Regions from separate parts of the Thalassotalea nanhaiensis genome, predicted to be linked through region 3. Evidence: predicted binding sites of a transcription regulator. Region 3 holds the regulator's gene; each other region holds the start of a gene.
The links. Region 3 encodes NrdR, which represses ribonucleotide reductase genes. Its sites were predicted from a motif close to AAACACNANATNTNGTGTTT; they were not measured.

Region 1 (6,500 bases), 750 kb from region 3:
CCATGATCAACATCCTCACTGCCACACGAATTACAGTAATGCAGAGTACGTTTGTCAATATGCTCACATTCATTACAAATGGTAATTTTTACGTTCACACAAAAATAGTTACAACCGGTTTTAGCCGCTACATTAAACAGTTTCACATACGCCTCGGCCGACAAACTCTCATCTAAATTTAGATGCAGAGCAGAGCCTCCATCAAGGTACTGGTTGATCTCTTTACCATGCAAAACAAACTTATCTAAGTGATTGCTGCTTTCATCTTCTACCAGATAGAAGTATGAGTTATAGCATTCACGATTAGTTAGGTAACCATCTTTAGCATCCCATTTTGCGTTTTTAACGCCTAGGTTTTCTGCCGGTACAAATTCAGTATTAAACATATAACCAAATTGCTTTTTCGCCTCTTGGTTGGCTTTGAAAATAACTTGCAAATGATCACTGACAAAGTCTTTATATTGCTGATTGTTACTTACTGCTATGCCTTTGTACTCTGCCGCTTCAGCCATACCATTAATGCCAATAGTTAAAAACTGCTTGTCCAGGGTAATAAAGCCAGCATCGTATACGCTTAATGCGCCCTGAGCTAGATAGTCTTCCATTATTTTTCGATAGGCAACCTGATATTTTTGAATTTTTTCAATTTCGGTTTTTAAATCACGACCATCTTGAATTAAGCGGTTCATATTCAGGGTAATGACATTTATCGAGCCCGTTGCAACGCCACCAGCGCCTAGAGTAAATGAAAAGGTATTATCGGTAATTTCGTTACGCAGTCGACAACATGATGCTAAAGAATCCGGGCTGTCTGATAAATACATAAAAAAGGAATTACCCATCGCTTTTTCTTTGGCTAGGTTGTAAGCAAACTCTTTGTCCTTACATTCTCCATTTTCGGTAAGCATAGCTGCAGTGATAACCGGGAAAGTAAGTACAGCTTTCTCTCGTTCACTGTTTATCCAGGTTAAAAAGAAGTTTTGTAATTTATCGACACTTTGCCAACTTGGCTTGGTAAAGTCAGGGAATACAAAATCTTCAAACATTGATTGAAAATAGAACTGATCAAAAATTGAGATATTCCAAAATACGCTTTGGTAACCACGGGCTGCGGCAGGTTGGTTTAGTGCGTAAACGACATGTTGTAGGTGATTTTCAATTGCTTTGCTGTGCTTATCAAGGTAGTTGTCTCCAAATTCTTTACGAGCAAAATAATCAAAATAAGTTAAAAACTCAACCGAGGCTACCGCCCCGGCAAATTGTGCTGAGATGGCAAAAATCAAGTTAACAAATGAACCACAAAATGACTCAATGTGTTTTGGTGCTTTAGACTCTCCACCCAACTTAGTTAATCCATCAAGTAAAAAAGGATACATGCTAATTGAAGTGCAGTAGGGCTTAATACTGGTTTCATCATGTACATAAATCTCATGATCTTCAATTTGACGTTGATATTCATTGGCTAATTCAGCATCAAAGATCTCACTGATCTTATTTTTGACCAATGAGCGATTAATTTGAACATAACAATCTTTAAGCAATTCAGCCTCTAGTGTTGCAATGTTTTTTTGTGTCACATTGGCATTGGCATCCATTTTAGAGCCATCTGCTGCATTTTTGGCTGCAAAATATTCTTCAATGTAAGCTGTTTTATTATTAATTTGTTCTTCGCTAAGCCGCAACATGTTGTATTCCTTTTTTTATAAATAAGTGATTTAGAGTGTTTCCAGTGGCCAAATCAATGAATTTTTGATTTGTGTCAGGGTTGTTTAATCCGCCTTTGCTAGGATCCCATTTTCCAATTTTTACGTAGCTTAAATGTTTGCTAATTTCATCATCAACAAAATTTTCGCCCGTATATAAACAGGTTTTTAATCCTTGCTGTTTAGCCCATATGAGTTTTTCAATCAGGTGCTCTTTTTGCCATTCCCCGCCCATAAACAGCACCGTTGAAATCAACGTCTGATATTTGTTAATCCAATGTTGAAATTTTGTATTTGTTAACGGCTCGCCAGAGTTTTTATTCCAAAGTTCAGTACTGTGGCAACCCTTACAACCTACTTGGCAACCGGTGATGCTAAAGCACAAACTTATCTCATTTGGTACTTCCTGAAACACAATTGTTGGCGGTAATGAATTAAACGTCATAATCTATATATGGTGTAATTTTTATTGTTAGACACACTATATAGTGCTTGTTAGGTGCTAGAGTTTGATCTAGATCAAACATTTATGGTTTTAATATCCCCAAATATTTTAGGGGATATTATTTATACGAAAGCTGATTAATAAAAAACAGCGCAAGAAATAAAGTGTAATAAGTGGTAATCAGCGCGACCAAAGGCTGGTAAACAAAGGTTTACGAGATGTTAATTTAAAGTTGCGTGGATTTGCTTTTGTATTGACTTTTAGCTCGCAAATTGGCAACTTTCAACTAAGTTTAACTAATGTAATTAATATCAGCAGGAAGCATGATGAAGCGTTTGATTATTTGTTTTGATGGCACTTGGAATAACCCTGAACAAGAAGAAAATGGCGTTACCACTCCGACCAACGTTTATCGTTTAAAAAACTGTATCAGTGCAACTGCAAATTCATCTGAAGTTACTCAAAAAGTATTTTATCACCCAGGTGTAGGCGGTGAAGAAATTGGATTAATTGATGAGTTTTTGGGCGGCGCGCTTGGTATAGGTATAAACCGTCATATCTCCAGTGCTTACCATTGGTTGGGTTTAAATTACCGTGAAGGCGATGAGGTTTTCTTATTTGGTTTTTCCAGAGGAGCGTTTTCAGCAAGAAGTTTAGCTGGCTTTTTAGGCAAGGGATTAGTAAATCTGCAAGGTATTTCAGCTGAAGAGAGTTGGCATCGAGTTGAAACTGCTTTTAATAGTGGCTACAAAGATAAAATGCCACAAAACCAATGGGCGAAAAATCATTGGAGTTTCTTTCATGACAAAGGCGCTATTCCGATTACATTTCTTGGGGTGTGGGATACGGTTGGGGCACTTGGGATCCCTGATGATTTGGAGATAATAAATTTATTTGATCGCAAAGACAGTTGGCAATTTCACGACACTAAATTAGCCGATCATATTGAGCATGCTCGTCATGCGATGGCGATGGATGAAAAGCGCAGTAGTTTTACCGTCACTCGTTGGAGTAATGTAAAGGAGCATAACGACGCTGTTGAGTTATGGTTTCCAGGAGTGCATTCAGATGTAGGCGGAGGTTACCAAGATAGTGACTTATCAAATGGTGCGCTAAAATGGATGATCAAACAAAGTAAAAGTTTTGGCTTAGAGTTTCGACAAGATATTGATCAGCTAATAATAGACAACCCGATTGGTGTTTTGCATAACTCTTTTAAAGGGGTCTTTTCAAAACTACGCTCTAGACCAAGAAATATTCCGGCGTTAATCAAAGCAAATTCTGGACAATTTCACGATAGTGCCTTTATTCGCCAGCGTATTTCACCAATAGAGCATGAACCATATTATCCCACTCAAATGCTTGCCGTTAATGAGGCGACAACCTTGCAAATATATGCCAAGTGTCGGTGGAATAAAACATCTGTTTATTTAGAACAAGGCCATGAATATGTATTCAGTGCTAAGGGGCAGTGGCAAGATGGAGTAGAGAGCTGCGACTGGCTTGGCACCGAATATAACAACCAACGTACAGCAGGGGATTTATTTCGGGCAACGTCAAGTTTTTTAGGTAAGTTTGAATCGTTAATTAAGCGTTTTAATAAAAACGTATCAACCGATTTTTTCGCCAGTAAACGCGTAGAAGATAAACCTTGGTTTGGCTTAATTGGTGCAATAGCAAATGACAGCGGCCAAGCTCATAAAAACCTAAATGTAAATCATCAAACCGAGCAGCAACAGGTGGTAAAACACGATGGTAGTGCAATTCCACATCAATACATACAACTAGCTGAACATCAAGAAAACGCACCATTGTTAATAAACCATGCTGGCTATTTATATTGTTTTGCCAACGATGCCTGGAGTTTTTATGAAAACAACAAAGGCTATATTGAATTAACCATTACTCGGGTAAAATAAATAACGGCAATAATAGAAAAATGTTATTGAGATATTTAATAACATGCCTTACTTTGAACGTAGTACTTTAATATCAAAATAAACTCATACCTTTAGGGATTCAATGCGCTTTATCCACACTTCAGACTGGCACATCGGCCGGTTATTCCAAAATATCTCATTACTTGACGATCAACTGTTTGTGTTAAAGCAAATTAAGCAATATGCGCAAGATTATAAAATAGACGCGTTAGTGGTAGCCGGAGACATTTTTGATCGCTCAGTACCACCAAGCGATGCGGTAGATGCGCTAAATCAATTTATTAAAAGTATGGAAGTATTAGCGATCCCAATTATTATGATCAGTGGCAACCACGACAGTGCCAAGCGTTTACGCTTTGGTGCTAAGCAAATGCAAAAAGCAGGGTTGCATATATTGGCTGATTTACACGATATTGAGCAAGGTATCGTGATCAATAGTGAAACCGGGCCGGTGACATTTTATGGTATTCCTTATCATGATCCGGTAGAGGTGCGAGAAGCGTTTAATACTGCCGAACAAGGCCTTGAGATCAAAACATACGATCAAGCCCATACCTTTGCCGCTAAAAAAATATTGGCTCATAAAACGGCGAATTACCCTGACCAACCGGCAGTATTACTCAGCCATTGTTTTATCGACGGTGCCAGTGAATCAGACTCAGAGCGACCTTTATCTATTGGTGGAGCCGACAGAGTATCATGGCAACCGTTAAGTGATTTTGATTACGTTGCTTTAGGTCATTTACATGCACCACAGTATAAGGGTGAACAGCACATTCGTTATTCGGGGTCATTACTTAAATATTCCTTTTCTGAATACAAACAGAAAAAAGGCGTCACATTAGTTGAAATGAATGCTGAAGGTTTGCTGTCACATCAGCATTTACCGTTAACCGCAAAGCATGACTTACGAGTTATTGAAGGCACGTTAGAAGAGTTACTAAAGCAGGGTTGTGCAAATTTAAAAAACACAGAAACAGCAAATGATGATTATTTATTGGCAAAGCTTACAGACACTCAAGTGATTTTAGATCCCATGGGACGACTGCGGACCGTTTACCCTAATGTACTGCAAATAGAGCGTACAAACTTTGATCTGCAAAGCGGCAGCAAATTAAGCCAAAACACATCCTCCTCAAGCGCTAACCAACGCAGTGAAGAAGAAGTGTTTACTGATTTTTTTAGTCAGGTTATGAACACTGAATTATCAGCGGAGCAAATCTCGATATTGCAAACTACCATTAACAGTGCTCGAGCCAGTATGGAGGATGAATAATGAAACTCCATAAGCTTAATATTCAAGCCTTCGGTCCATTCGCTCAAACCGAAAAAATCGACTTTTCAGATCTCGGTGACAACCCTTTATTCCTTATTGATGGACCAACCGGTGCGGGTAAATCATCTATTTTACATGCGGTTTGTTATGCCTTGTATGGCGAAACAACCGATGAAGACAGAAAAGACATGGGCGTACGCTCAGATAACGCCGCGGATGAGACTTTAACAGAATTAACGTTGGAATTTTCAATAAGAGGGCAGCATTACAGAATTACTCGCATTCCAACTCAGCAGCGTAAAGCGAAGCGTGGCGACGGTTTTACCGAGCAAAAGTCACAGGCACATTTGGTCAAAATTTTAGATGATGGCGAAGAACAAACAGTTGTTACTAAAAAGGTAAAGGACGCGAACGAGCAAATTAAAGTGATTGTTGGTTTATCTGCTCAGCAATTCAGGCAAGTAATGGTTTTACCGCAAGGTAAGTTTCGAGAGTTATTGCTGGCAAATTCAACCGATCGGCAGGCTATTTTATCAACGTTATTTCAAACTGAAATTTACCAGCGTATAGAACAATTACTAAAAACCAAAGCGGGCAATATTGAACGTGAGTATGCACGTTTTAAAGAGCAAATTACTGAAGCACTCAACGAAGTTTTTGTTGATGGTAAAGAAAATTTAATTGCCGCAGTCTTAGACTCAAAATTAAAACAGGACAAATTGAACCAGACTAAGCTTTCGGTAGAAAAACAACGCCAACTTAGTCATAACCAAGTAGAGTCCGCACAAGCAATAGCCACCTTATTCACCAATAAAAAGTTAAAGCAACAAGGATTAGCTCAACATGTTCAACAACAAAATTTGGTTGAGCAAAAACGGGAGCAGTTAACATTAGCTAAACAGGCTCTGTTAATTGCACCAGAGTTTAACGCACTGCAACAAGGGCAAGTTGATTTACAAAATAATGACAGCCAATATCAACTGGCATTACAGTCGCAGCAGCAACTAGTAGTAGGTCTTGAACAAGCAACCAAACATTTAGCCGTGACAACAGAGCAACACCAGCAACGTGATTCGTTCGTTAATCAGGGCAATACCCTACAAGGGTATAAACAAACTTTATCAGGCCTTAATCAA
Region 2 (6,500 bases), 680 kb from region 3:
TTGGCGATCGCATCGATTAAGTTTATATATCAACTTCCCCTCTTTGTCCTTTCATATAGTCAATTATCTGTAATTGGCTTTGTCTTTATCATTCGCTTTAAGATAGAATTGATACAGAGCTTAACAGTAAACAATAAATATCATGTCTGAACAATTAAACGTAAACCCGGAAGAAATAGCCAAATTTGAAAAAGTCGCCAGCCAATGGTGGGACTTACATGGCGATTTTAAACCGTTGCATCAAATAAACCCGTTACGTCGCAATTTTATCACCTCACATGTCGGTGATGTTTTTGAAAAGCACATTATCGATGTAGGTTGCGGTGGCGGTATATTAGCAGAAAGTCTGGCTCGTTTAGGGGCAAATGTTACTGGTATAGACATGGGAACAGAGCCTTTAAATGTGGCTAAATTACATGCCCTTGAAGCAGGTGTACCGGTAACTTACGAAAAAATCACAGCTGAACAAAAAGCGGATGAGAATCAACAAGGCTTTGATGTTGTTACCTGTATGGAAATGTTAGAGCATGTGCCTGACCCAGAGTCCATCATTCGAGCGTGTGCAAAAATGGTAAAACCTGGTGGTTATGTATTTTTCTCAACGTTAAATAAAACCACTAAATCGTATTTATTTGCAATTTTAGCCGCAGAGAAACTGTTGAAACTGGTTCCTGACGGCACCCATGACTGGGATAAGTTTATCAGGCCTTCGCAGTTAATCACCTGGGCCGAAAATGCCGGATTAAAATGCTTTGACGCCAGCGGCATTCATTACAACCCAATCACAGAAAATCATAAATTAGCCGATGGATTAGACGTTAACTACATTCTAGCTTTTAAAATGCCAGAGAAAGGTTAATGTTAAACACTGCTAAAGGTGTGCTGTTTGATTTAGATGGCACACTATTAGATACCGCTGATGATTTAGGCGCAGCATTAAACCATTTGCTTCATACCTATGGTTTTCCTGCAGTTTCCAGCAATGAATACCGGCTAGTTGCCTCAGACGGTGTATATCCTTTACTCGATTTAGGCTTTAAAGAGCAATTATCTAAGTTTGACAAAGAAGTGCTACGACAAGAATTTCTCGATTATTATTTAGAAAACATCGCCGTTCACACGACACTATTCCCCGGTATTAAGCAGCTTTTAAACTTAATTGAACACGCTGATATTCCCTGGGGCATAGTCACCAATAAGCCCGCGTTCTTAACCGACCCTCTACTATTGAAATTTAATGAGTTTACTAATTCGCAATCAAATATCAGTGGCGACACAATAAAAGAGCGAAAACCTCATCCGGCACCAATGCTGTTAGCCAGCAGAGAAATTGGTGTTGCAGCTGAGCATATTTGGTATTTAGGTGATGCCAAACGTGACATTGAGGCTGGCAATGCGGCGTTAATGACAACTGTTGCAGTAAAGTGGGGCTATATAAAACCGCTTGATGACTGCATTAAATGGCAAGCAGATCATATTATTTCCAAACCCTTAGATTTAGTAGGGATTAGTAAATAAACAAGTCGTATAAACTTTAATCACATTCGTAACATACTGTTTATTAAGGGGTTTACAGCCCTTATCGCTTTATCGTATAAAGCCTTCGTTTTTATTGCAAAAAAGATTTAAAAAAAGTTTTTAGCGAAAAAAAAATCTTGCTTTTTCGATAACTGGCACAGGTATACACCTTAGTAAGTTAGTTACCACTAACCTAAATTAAGCAAGTTAAAAACACTCCTTAAAAACACTATATCTAGGGGTTGCATTCAAAGCGAAACCACATTACCTTGTGACTAAGCACAAAGAAAAACCCAAGATGTTGTGTATTTTTTAACTAGTTCACATATTGCAGTTGGGTGAAAAATAAAGCAGGGATAGCAGATATAGTATTACTGCGCTTTGCCTTAGTAAAATTACAATAAAAATAATTAAATCTATAAACTAATAAATACTATAAAGACAGGTCATTCATGAATAACAACCTTTTTGTCACCAAGCGCAATGGTGAAAAAGAACCTATCGATCTCGATAAAATCCATCAAGTAATAGACTGGGCAGCAGAAGGATTAGATTCCGTTTCAGTTTCTCAGGTAGAAATCAAATCACACATTCAGTTTTATGACGGTATCAAAACTGAAGACATTCATGAAACCATCATTAAAGCAGCTGCTGACTTAATCTCGGAAGAAACACCGGATTATCAATATTTAGCGGCGCGTTTAGCGATATTCCATTTACGTAAAAAGGCGTACGGTAAATATGAACCGCCGGCGTTATTTGAGCACGTAACTAAAATGGTTAATGCTGGTAAATATGACAAGCATTTAACTGAAGACTACACTGCTGAAGAATTTGCCACTTTAGACAGCTATATCGATCATGATCGCGATAAGAATTTCAGTTACGCTGCTGTTAAGCAATTAGAAGGTAAATACCTGGTACAAAACCGTGTAACTGGTGAGATTTACGAAAGTGCGCAGTTTTTATACATGCTAGTGTCGGCCTGTTTATTTGCAAAATACCCAAGTGAGACTCGTTTAGAGTATATCAAAGGCTTTTACGACGCGATTTCAAGCTTTAAAATTTCATTGCCTACACCAATTATGGCTGGTGTTCGTACCCCTACTCGTCAGTTTTCATCATGTGTATTAATAGAAGCCGGCGATAGCTTGGATTCAATTAATGCAACAACCAGTGCAATTGTGAAGTATGTATCACAGCGTGCAGGTATTGGTATTAATGCCGGACGTATCCGTGCATTAGGTAGCTCTATTCGTAACGGCGAAGCATTCCATACCGGTTGTATCCCATTTTATAAGCATTTCCAGACCGCCGTAAAAAGTTGTTCTCAAGGTGGTGTGCGTGGTGGTGCTGCAACGTTATTCTACCCACTATGGCATTTAGAAGTAGAAAGCTTATTAGTGCTTAAAAATAACCGTGGTGTTGAAGAAAACCGTGTTCGTCATTTAGATTACGGCATTCAATTTAACAAAACCATGTATCAGCGTTTAATTAAAGGCGATTACATTACGTTATTCAGCCCTTCAGATGTTCCGGGGTTGTATGATGCTTTCTTTGAAGATCAAGATAAATTTGAAGCCTTATATGTTCAATACGAAAACGATGATTCGATTCGTAAAAAACGTATTAAAGCAATAGAGTTATTCACTTTGTTCGCTCAAGAGCGTGCAAGTACCGGCCGTATTTATTTACAAAACGTTGATCACTGTAATACGCACAGCCCATTTGATCCAAGCGTAGCGCCGGTTCGTCAATCTAATCTTTGTTTAGAGATTGCCTTACCGACTAAACCAATGAATGACATTAATGACGAAAACGGCGAAATAGCCCTTTGTACATTATCTGCATTTAACCTTGGTAAAATTGACAGCTTGGACGAATTGGAAGGCTTAGCCGATTTAGCTGTTCGTGCCCTTGATAATTTATTAGATTACCAAGACTACCCTGTCGCTGCTGCGTTAAGCGCAACTATGGGCCGTCGTACACTAGGTATAGGCGTAATTAACTATGCATATTATTTAGCTAAAAACGGTGTATTTTATTCAAACGGCAGTGCCAATAACCTTACTCACAGAACGTTTGAAGCTATTCAGTTCTATTTGTTGAAAGCGTCTAACAACTTAGCAAAAGAGCAAGGTGCCTGTCCTAAGTTTAATGAAACACGTTTATCGCAAGGTATTTTACCAATTGATACCTACAAAAAAGACATTGATAAGATTTGTTCAGAAAGCTTACACCTGGACTGGGAAGGATTACGCGCCAGCATTAAGGAGCACGGTGTACGAAACTCAACAGTATCTGCGTTAATGCCGTCTGAGACGTCTTCACAAATTTCAAATGCGACCAACGGCATTGAACCACCACGAGGTTTAATCAGTGTTAAAGCAAGTAAAGATGGCATATTGAAGCAGGTTGTGCCTGAGTATGAAAAACTTAAACACAACTATGAGTTACTTTGGAACATTCCTGATAACACTGGTTATTTAGAATTAGTAGGGATTATGCAAAAGTTTGTTGACCAAACCATTTCAGCAAACACTAATTATGATCCTAACAAGTTTGAAAACGGTAAAGTGCCAATTAAACAAATTTTAAAAGACATTTTACTTGGTTATAAGCTTGGCGTTAAAACCATGTATTACCATAACACCCGTGATGGTGCTGATGACAGCATGGTTGATGGTGACGATGATTGTGCCGGCGGCGCATGTAAAATTTAAGAGTTTAACCAACTCTGATAAACCGCAGACGGATAAAGTCCTCTGCGGTTTTAGTCCAACTATTAGAAATAAATTTAATGGAAACACTAATAACTCACGACATAAATGAGGTGTTTTCAGGGAGTAACAATGTCGTATTCAACGTTTAATCAGACTAAAAATAACCCGCTCTTAGAGCCAATGTTTATGGGTCAAACTGTAAATGTTTCTCGTTTTGATCAACAAAAGCACCCTATTTTTGAAAAATTAATTGAAAAACAATTATCATTTTTCTGGCGCCCAGAAGAAGTAGATATTTCTAAAGATAGAGCTGACTGGCAATCACTTACCAATAGTGAAAGACATATTTTTATTTCTAATTTGAAGTATCAAACCCTACTGGACTCGATTGCTGCACGTAGCGTAAACGTTTGTATGTTGCCACTTGTGTCTATTCCTGAACTTGAAACATGGATTGAGACATGGGGTTTTTACGAGACAATTCACTCACGTTCATACACACATATTTTGCGTAATTTATTTACTGATCCAAGTGAAATTTTTGACGATATCGTAATCAATGAAAATATCCTTAATCGTGCCAGTGCAATCAGTAAATACTTTGATAGGGTTATTTTGCTTACGCAATTATTCCAATCACAAGGAGAAGGTACTTACACTGTTGAAGGCGAAGAAGTTGTCGTAACAGTACGTGAAATTAAAAAAGCACTGTATCGCTCTGTATGTTCAACTAACGCGTTGGAAGCTATCCGTTTCTATGTATCGTTTGCATGTTCATTTGCCTTTGCTGAGCGAGAATTGCTCGAGGGTAATGCAAAAATCATCAAATTGATTGCGCGTGACGAAGCCGTGCACTTAACCGCTACTCAACATATTCTAAATATTTGGGCGACTGGCAAAGACGACCCTGAGATGCAAGAGATCTCACAAGAGTTGCATCAAGAAGGTTTAGAGCTGTTTTTAGACGTTATTGAACAAGAAAAAGAATGGGCCGATTACCTATTTAAAGACGGTTCAATGATCGGACTTAATGCTGAAATTTTAAAACAATACATTGAGTATCTTTCAAACCAACGTTTAGCAGCAATTGGCTATGAGCCACAATTTGCTATTAAGAGTAATCCACTACCTTGGATCAACTCTTACTTATCAAGTGATAACGTGCAAGTTGCTCCTCAAGAAACAGAAATCTCATCATACCTGGTAGGCCAAACAGACAGTGCCGTTGATGCCAGTGATTTTGATGATTTTGACTTATAAGCGTTTACTAACTTATATTGATGCCTATCAATGAGTAAACAAGTCATTATCGATGGTAAGGTTGTTGAAGAAAAATTCGACAACCTTATTTTCAAAACTACCCTCGAATTTCTCGAATCTAATAATATCGACATTCATTTTCATTGCCGTGATGGATTTTGTGGAGCCTGCAGAGTTACCCTTGAGCAAGGTGAAATTGAATACATTAATGGTGAGCCGTTAGCGTTTGTGCGTGACGGGGAAGTATTACCTTGCTGCTGTATCCCTAAAACAGATATAGTTATTAGTACTGAATAATTAATACTCATTTCGACAATACTTACAAGACTCAATAATAACCAGCCCCTTTTAGCTTAAATGCCACCTTTAATCTTTTGGTAATGTTTTATAGCCGTTAATCATTGCTGACGTAATTGCCGACTTTTCTTTTCGTTCCGTAAAAATCACCCCTGCCACATGCAACGGGATCAATAATAATAAAAGATAAAATGAATAAACATGTGCGGTAATAAATGGTGCGCGTAGATCACGCATTGCCTGATACTTTTCAGCATCAATATTAACTTTAGAGTAAGGCTTAATCAGTTTAATTTGAGTGCTATCAATGGCAACTTGTTCTTTAAAATAACCTCCTAACGGCGGATAGTAGATATCGGTACCAGCAATGACCAAACCTGACACCATTTGCACACTGAGCGCTAAGAACATGGCAGTAATCATTAACTTGCCTGCAGGGTTATGGCCTTTGTAATGTTTAGTTTTACCTAAACGATATTTCTTAAATTCTGAAGCGAAACCCTTGTTAAATGCCAAGGTTGCCCCCCACTTCTCAAAACCCGTTCCAAAAAAGCCTACAAGCACTCTACACAGCAAATTTATACAAAATGCATAGCCAACCAGTACATGACAGGTTTTTAATAATATTTTACCATCACTAGTAACACCAAGTGCTTTACTATTTAAAATGATTAAGCCGATAGCAATCAGTAAAAACACGCA
Region 3 (6,500 bases):
AAACGTTAACTGATTCACAAGGTAATGATATTTTACCTTCTATTGTTAGCTATCAAAGTAATGCCGTTTTAGTTGGCGACGCAGCTAAAGCACACTCCATTAGCGATCCTGAAAACACCATCGTATCAGTAAAGCGCTTAATGGGCAGATCGCTCTCAGACATTAATGCTAAATACCCAGCCTTGCCATACCAGTTTTGTGGTGAAGACTCTCATCCATCGTTAAATACTCGCAAGGGTCCAAAGAACCCAGTGCAAGTGTCGGCTGAAATCTTATCTAACTTGGTCGATCGAGCTAAACAATCATTAGGCGGCGACTTAGAAGGTGTAGTGATCACTGTTCCCGCATATTTTGATGACGCACAACGTCAAAGCACGAAAGATGCAGCGACCATCGCTGGTGTGAATGTTTTACGTTTATTGAACGAACCAACAGCAGCAGCTGTTGCGTATGGTTTAGACAGCGGTCAAGAAGGTGTTATTGCCGTTTTTGATTTAGGCGGTGGCACGTTTGATATTTCTGTATTGCGTTTAGCTAAAGGGGTGTTTGAAGTACTCGCTACTGGCGGTGATTCTGCTTTAGGTGGAGATGATTTTGATCTGGTTTTAGTTGAACACATTCTCGAGCAAGCAAACTTGCAACGTCCGTTATCAAGTTCAATGGAGCGCCAAGTGTTACAACAGGCGTGTACTGTAAAAGAGCAACTTACCGATGCTGAATCGGCAATGGTTAATTTGACCCTAGAGTCTGGAGAGGAGTTTTCTTGTCAGTTAACACGAGAAACCTTTAATCAATTAATTAAACCGCTGGTTGCAAAAACATTACGAGCGTGTCGACGTTCATTAAAAGATGCTGATGTTAATATCAGTGATGTTAATGAAGTCATCATGGTTGGCGGTTCTACTCGCGTACCACTCGTTCGCTCTGAAGTAGGCAGCTACTTTCAAAAAACGCCATTAACTTCAATTGACCCGGACAAAGTAGTTGCCATTGGCGCTGCGATTCAGGCTGATGTTTTAGCGGGTAACAAACCAGACAGTGACATGCTGTTACTTGACGTAATTCCTTTATCGCTTGGTTTAGAAACTATGGGCGGTTTGGTTGAAAAAGTTATTTCTCGTAATACAACAATCCCCGTTGCTAAAGCACAAGAATTTACCACCTTTAAAGATGGTCAAACAGCGATGGCTATTCATGTGTTACAAGGCGAACGTGAATTAGTTGAAGATTGCCGCTCATTAGCTCGATTCGAATTAAGAGGTATTCCAGCGATGACCGCTGGTGCTGCACATATTCGGGTAACATTCAAAGTTGATGCGGACGGATTATTGAGTGTTAGCGCCATGGAAAAATCTACAGGTGTTGAATCTTCCATTGAAGTGAAACCTTCATTTGGTCTTGACGAAAACGACATTATTACCATGTTAAAAGATTCAATGAGTAATGCTAAAGAAGATATGGATGCACGCATGCTGAAAGAACAGCAAGTAGAAGCTGCCCGTGTATTCGAAAGTGTTACAGCTGCCATCAGTGAAGATGGTGAACGATTACTAACAGAGCAAGAACTTGCTGAAATAAATTCTGCACTTTCTAATTTACTTACAATCAGTCAAACGTCCAGCATTGCGGCAATAGAAGTTGCTATAGCAGCGGTTGACAAAGTTACAGCGACTTTTGCTGAGCGTCGTATGGATTCTTCGATTCGTACGGCTTTAGCTGGTCATTCGGTAGACGAGGTTTAATCATGCCACAAATTATCTTTCTTCCAAACGAAGAATTATGCCCAGAAGGTTTAGTTGTAGAAGCTGAAACCGGTGAAACAGTGTTAGATGTTGCACTTAAAAATAACATTGGTGTTGAGCATGCCTGTGAAAAAGTATGTGCGTGTACAACATGTCATATGGTCATTAGAGAAGGCTTTGATTCACTGGATGAAAGTGATGAACTTGAAGATGACATGCTTGATAAAGCTTGGGGCTTAGAGCCGGAGTCACGCTTGGGTTGCCAAGCCATCATCAGCGATGAAGACTTGGTTGTGGAAATTCCAAAATACACAGTTAATATGGTCAGTGAAAATCATTAACAACTGATATTTAGAAAGGGCCTGATGGCCCTTTTTTAGTTTAAGGAATAAGGAATGCAAACTTCTATTTTTAGATTTACGTTTGTAAACAGCCCGCGAAAATTCATTAAACAATATCTTATATAGAAATTGTTTGTAACAAGCTGCAAAATTAATATACAACAGCTCACTGTTAAGGCAGAATACTGCCATTAAAAATTCAAACTAGTACCGCTAGTTCATAAATGTTGACTGAGGAAAACCAATGCTTAAACGTGATATGAATATTGCTGATTTTGATCCTGAATTATATCAAGCAATGACCAATGAAGTTGAACGCCAAGAACACCACATCGAATTAATTGCATCTGAAAACTACTGTAGCTCTCGCGTTCTTGAAGCTCAAGGTTCTCAATTGACCAATAAATATGCTGAAGGTTATCCTGGTAAGCGTTACTACGGTGGTTGTGAATACGTTGATATTGCAGAGCAATTAGCAATAGACCGTGCTAAAGAGTTATTTGGTGCCACTTATGCAAACGTACAACCACACGCTGGTTCTCAGGCAAATGCTGCGGTATTCCAAGCACTTGTTAAGCCAGGCGGAAAAGTATTAGGTATGAGTTTGGCTCATGGTGGCCATTTAACTCATGGTTCTCATGTAAACTTTTCTGGTAAATCTTACGAAGCATTCCAATATGGTCTTAACCCAGAAACGGGCGACATAGATTACGAAGAACTTGAGCGTTTAGCGTTTGAGCACAAACCTGAAATGATCATTGGTGGTTTTTCTGCATTCTCTGGTGTTGTTGATTGGGCAAGAATGCGTGAAATTGCTGATAAAGTAGACGCTTACTTTATGGTTGATATGGCTCACGTTGCAGGTCTTATTGCAGCTGGCTTATATCCTAACCCAGTTCCACATGCACACGTTGTAACGACTACCACTCATAAAACGTTAGCGGGTCCTCGTGGTGGTTTAATTATTTCTGGCTGTAATGACGAAGCTATCGAGAAAAAACTAAATTCTGCGGTTTTCCCAGGCGGTCAAGGTGGTCCATTAATGCATATTATCGCTGCAAAAGCGGTAGCCTTTAAAGAAGCACTACAACCAGAATTTAAAGAGTACCAACAAAAAGTTTTAGATAATGCTAAAACTATGGTGGCGGTATTACAAGAACGTGGTTATAAAGTTGTATCTAACGGTACAGAAAACCACTTATTATTGTTAGATCTAATCGATAAAGACATTACCGGTAAAGATGCTGATGCTGCACTTGGTCGAGCTTTTATCACAGTAAACAAAAACTCGGTTCCAAATGACCCACGTTCTCCATTTGTTACTTCAGGTCTTCGCTTAGGTACTCCAGCCATTTCTCGTCGTGGTTTTGGTACAGCTGAAACTACACTATTGACCGGTTGGATTTGTGATATTTTAGATGACTTATCTAATGAAGATACAATTTCTACTGTTCGTGAAAATGTGATCGAGCTTTGTTCTCGTTTCCCTGTTTACGCATAAATTCATTGTTTAGTTTTTATTGTGGATAGGTTTCGCAATATTAAATAAATTAGATTAAAATAGCCGCTTATAGCGGCTATTTTTTTTTGCTTGCCATTGTTTATTAAAACTATAATAAAAACAAATAGTAGGAATTTTATGTATTGTCCATTTTGTGCAGCAACAGATACTAAAGTAATTGACTCAAGATTAGTTTCTGACGGTCATCAAGTAAGACGTCGTCGGGAATGTTTAGATTGCAAAGAACGTTATACTACATTCGAATCAGCTGAGCTTGTTATGCCAAGGATCATCAAACGTGACGGTTCAAGAGAGCCTTTCAATGAAGATAAGTTGCGAAATGGTTTATTAAGAGCTCTTGAGAAACGCCCGGTAAGTACCGAAAATACCGAATTAGCTATTAACAAATTAAAGTCACAACTCAGAGCAACGGGTGAACGAGAAGTTTCAAGTGAAATGCTTGGTAATCTTATTATGGATGTACTAAAAGGTCTTGATAAAGTTGCGTATGTTCGCTTTGCTTCGGTATACCGTTCTTTTGAAGATATCCGCGAATTCGGTGAAGAAATTGCTCGTTTAGGCGATGACGAATAGGATCAATATTTTATGCATACGTCACACACAGCTAAACTCGACAGCCAAAGATTAAATGAACAGTATATGCAAAGGGCGATTGCTCTGGCTAAAAGAGGCGAATTCACAACATCGCCTAATCCTGTTGTCGGCTGTGTTTTAGTTAAAAATGGTGACGTTGTCGGTGAAGGTTGGCATCAAAAAGCAGGCGAAGGCCACGCAGAGGTTAATGCATTACAACAAGCTGGTGAACAGGCAAAAGGTGCTACTGCTTATGTTACGTTAGAGCCATGCAGCCACTTTGGTCGAACACCGCCGTGTGCGAAAGGGTTAATTGCTGCAGGTATTAAGCATGTGGTAATTGGCATGGTAGATCCTAATCCATTAGTTTCTGGTCGCGGTATTAAAATGCTAGAAGAAGCAGGCATAACGACAGAGGTTGCCGTTTTAGAAAGTGCGGCAAATATGTTGAACCCCGGTTTTATTAAACGAATGAAAACCGGTAAGCCATTTGTACGGTGCAAAATGGCGGCAAGCCTTGATGGCAAAACAGCTATGGCCAATGGTGAAAGTAAATGGATAACCGGAAGCGACGCTCGCCAGGATGTACAGCGTTATAGAGCTAAAAGCTGTGCGATTATAAGCGGTGCAGATACCGTCATGATTGATGATGCCAAATTAAATGTGCGTTATAACGAATTGGGTTTTATAGCAAATGACCTAAAAGAAGATGATATTAGGCAACCTGTTCGAGTTATAATTGACAGTCAAAATCGCCTGACACCATCTTTGGCTTTGTTCAATCAACAATCTCCGGTAATTTTAGTTCGTACAACGGTTGAAAATGAGCACCAATGGCCGCATTTTGTAAAACAGATACAAGTTAACGAACGCTTAGGTAAAGCAGACTTAACTGATTTGATCACTAAACTTGCAGAGCTTGGACTAAATACTTTATGGCTAGAAAGCGGCGCACGTTTAGCCGGAGCTTTTATAAGGCAAAATTTGGTTGATGAACTGATACTCTATCAAGCACCTAAATTAATGGGTGAGAACACTCGTGGCTTGTTTGATATTGAGCAATTAACAAGTTTAAAAGACGCGATATCATTAGATATCAAAGATATACGTATGATAGGCGCTGATATTAAAATTACAGCGACTGTGAATAAACAAATTTAACATATTAAGCAGCAATGCTTATTTGAAGGCACATTAATGTTTACCGGAATTGTAGAAGCAATTGGTCAAGTAAAAGCGATAAATTTAAACGCGAACGGTGCACGAGTTGTTATCGCCATTGGTAACTTAGATTTAGCCGATGTAAAGCTTGGCGATTCGATTGCCACCAACGGTATCTGTTTAACCGTTGTCGATTTTGATGGTGCAAGTTACAGCGCTGATGTTTCGAGTGAAACGTTAACCCGTACCGGTTTTGCCAATTATAGTACTGGCACGAAAGTTAACCTTGAAAAGGCTATGCTTCCTACCACTCGTTTTGGCGGTCATATGGTTAGTGGCCATGTTGATGGTATTGGCAAGTTACTGTCGATAAAGCAGGTAGGTAATTCAATTGAATATTGGATTGAACTCAGCGACTCATTAAAGCAGTATGTGGCCGAAAAAGGCTCAATTACCGTCGATGGTGTAAGCTTAACGGTTAACTCGGTTGAAGATAACCGCTTTCGGTTAACAATTGTTCCACATACCACAGAACAAACTATTATTAGTACATACCAAGTTGGGCAAAAGGTGAATCTAGAAGTAGATTTAATTGCCCGCTATATTGAACGATTATTATTTTGCCAAGAGCAAGATAGTACAGCACAGATAAGCTCTGGCATAAGCAAAGAACTGCTATTGCGTAGCGGTTTTATAAAAGGTTAATAAACAATGAAATTAAATACACCACAAGAAATTATCAACGATATCGCGCTTGGTAAAATGGTTATCTTGATGGATGATGAAGATCGTGAAAATGAAGGTGATTTCATCATGGCGGCTGAAAAAGTTACGCCTGATGCAATTAACTTTATGGCCACACATGGTCGTGGCTTAATTTGTATGCCGATGTCACGCGAAAAATGTGAAACGTTAAAATTACCTCTGATGGTGGATAAAAACGACGCACAATTTACGACTAACTTTACTGTATCTATTGAAGCTGCTCGTGGTGTTACTACTGGTATTTCAGCAGCTGATCGTGCAACGACTGTATTAGCAGCGTGTGATAAAGATGCAGACCACCGCTCAATTGTACAACCAGGTCATATATTTCCATTAATTGCTAAAGATGGCGGAGTACTTAACCGTGCGGGTCATACTGAAGCTGGTGTTGATTTA

Region 1: the regulator NrdR is predicted to act here: its motif matches at 2,178-2,197, upstream of nrdG (anaerobic ribonucleoside-triphosphate reductase activating protein).
Region 2: the regulator NrdR is predicted to act here: its motif matches at 1,743-1,762, upstream of nrdA (class 1a ribonucleoside-diphosphate reductase subunit alpha).

Annotation. Positions count from the first base shown of each region.
Region 1 is NZ_CP134146.1:1,802,663-1,809,162, forward strand. Features, by position in the region: gene nrdD (anaerobic ribonucleoside-triphosphate reductase) at 1-1,685, opposite strand, end outside; gene nrdG (anaerobic ribonucleoside-triphosphate reductase activating protein) at 1,672-2,148, opposite strand; gene RI845_RS07955 (DUF2235 domain-containing protein) at 2,472-4,067, shown strand; gene RI845_RS07960 (exonuclease SbcCD subunit D) at 4,171-5,364, shown strand; gene RI845_RS07965 (SMC family ATPase) at 5,364-6,500, shown strand, end outside.
Region 2 is NZ_CP134146.1:1,725,876-1,732,375, reverse strand. Features, by position in the region: gene RI845_RS07660 (TIGR02922 family protein) at 1-20, shown strand, start outside; gene ubiG (bifunctional 2-polyprenyl-6-hydroxyphenol methylase/3-demethylubiquinol 3-O-methyltransferase UbiG) at 143-859, shown strand; gene RI845_RS07650 (HAD family hydrolase) at 859-1,518, shown strand; gene nrdA (class 1a ribonucleoside-diphosphate reductase subunit alpha) at 1,971-4,241, shown strand; gene nrdB (class Ia ribonucleoside-diphosphate reductase subunit beta) at 4,371-5,501, shown strand; gene yfaE (class I ribonucleotide reductase maintenance protein YfaE) at 5,532-5,798, shown strand; gene RI845_RS07630 (cytochrome b/b6 domain-containing protein) at 5,868-6,500, opposite strand, start outside.
Region 3 is NZ_CP134146.1:1,049,187-1,055,686, forward strand. Features, by position in the region: gene hscA (Fe-S protein assembly chaperone HscA) at 1-1,742, shown strand, start outside; gene fdx (ISC system 2Fe-2S type ferredoxin) at 1,745-2,083, shown strand; gene glyA (serine hydroxymethyltransferase) at 2,328-3,584, shown strand; gene nrdR (transcriptional regulator NrdR) at 3,723-4,178, shown strand; gene ribD (bifunctional diaminohydroxyphosphoribosylaminopyrimidine deaminase/5-amino-6-(5-phosphoribosylamino)uracil reductase RibD) at 4,191-5,339, shown strand; gene RI845_RS04825 (riboflavin synthase) at 5,376-6,044, shown strand; gene ribBA (bifunctional 3,4-dihydroxy-2-butanone-4-phosphate synthase/GTP cyclohydrolase II) at 6,051-6,500, shown strand, end outside.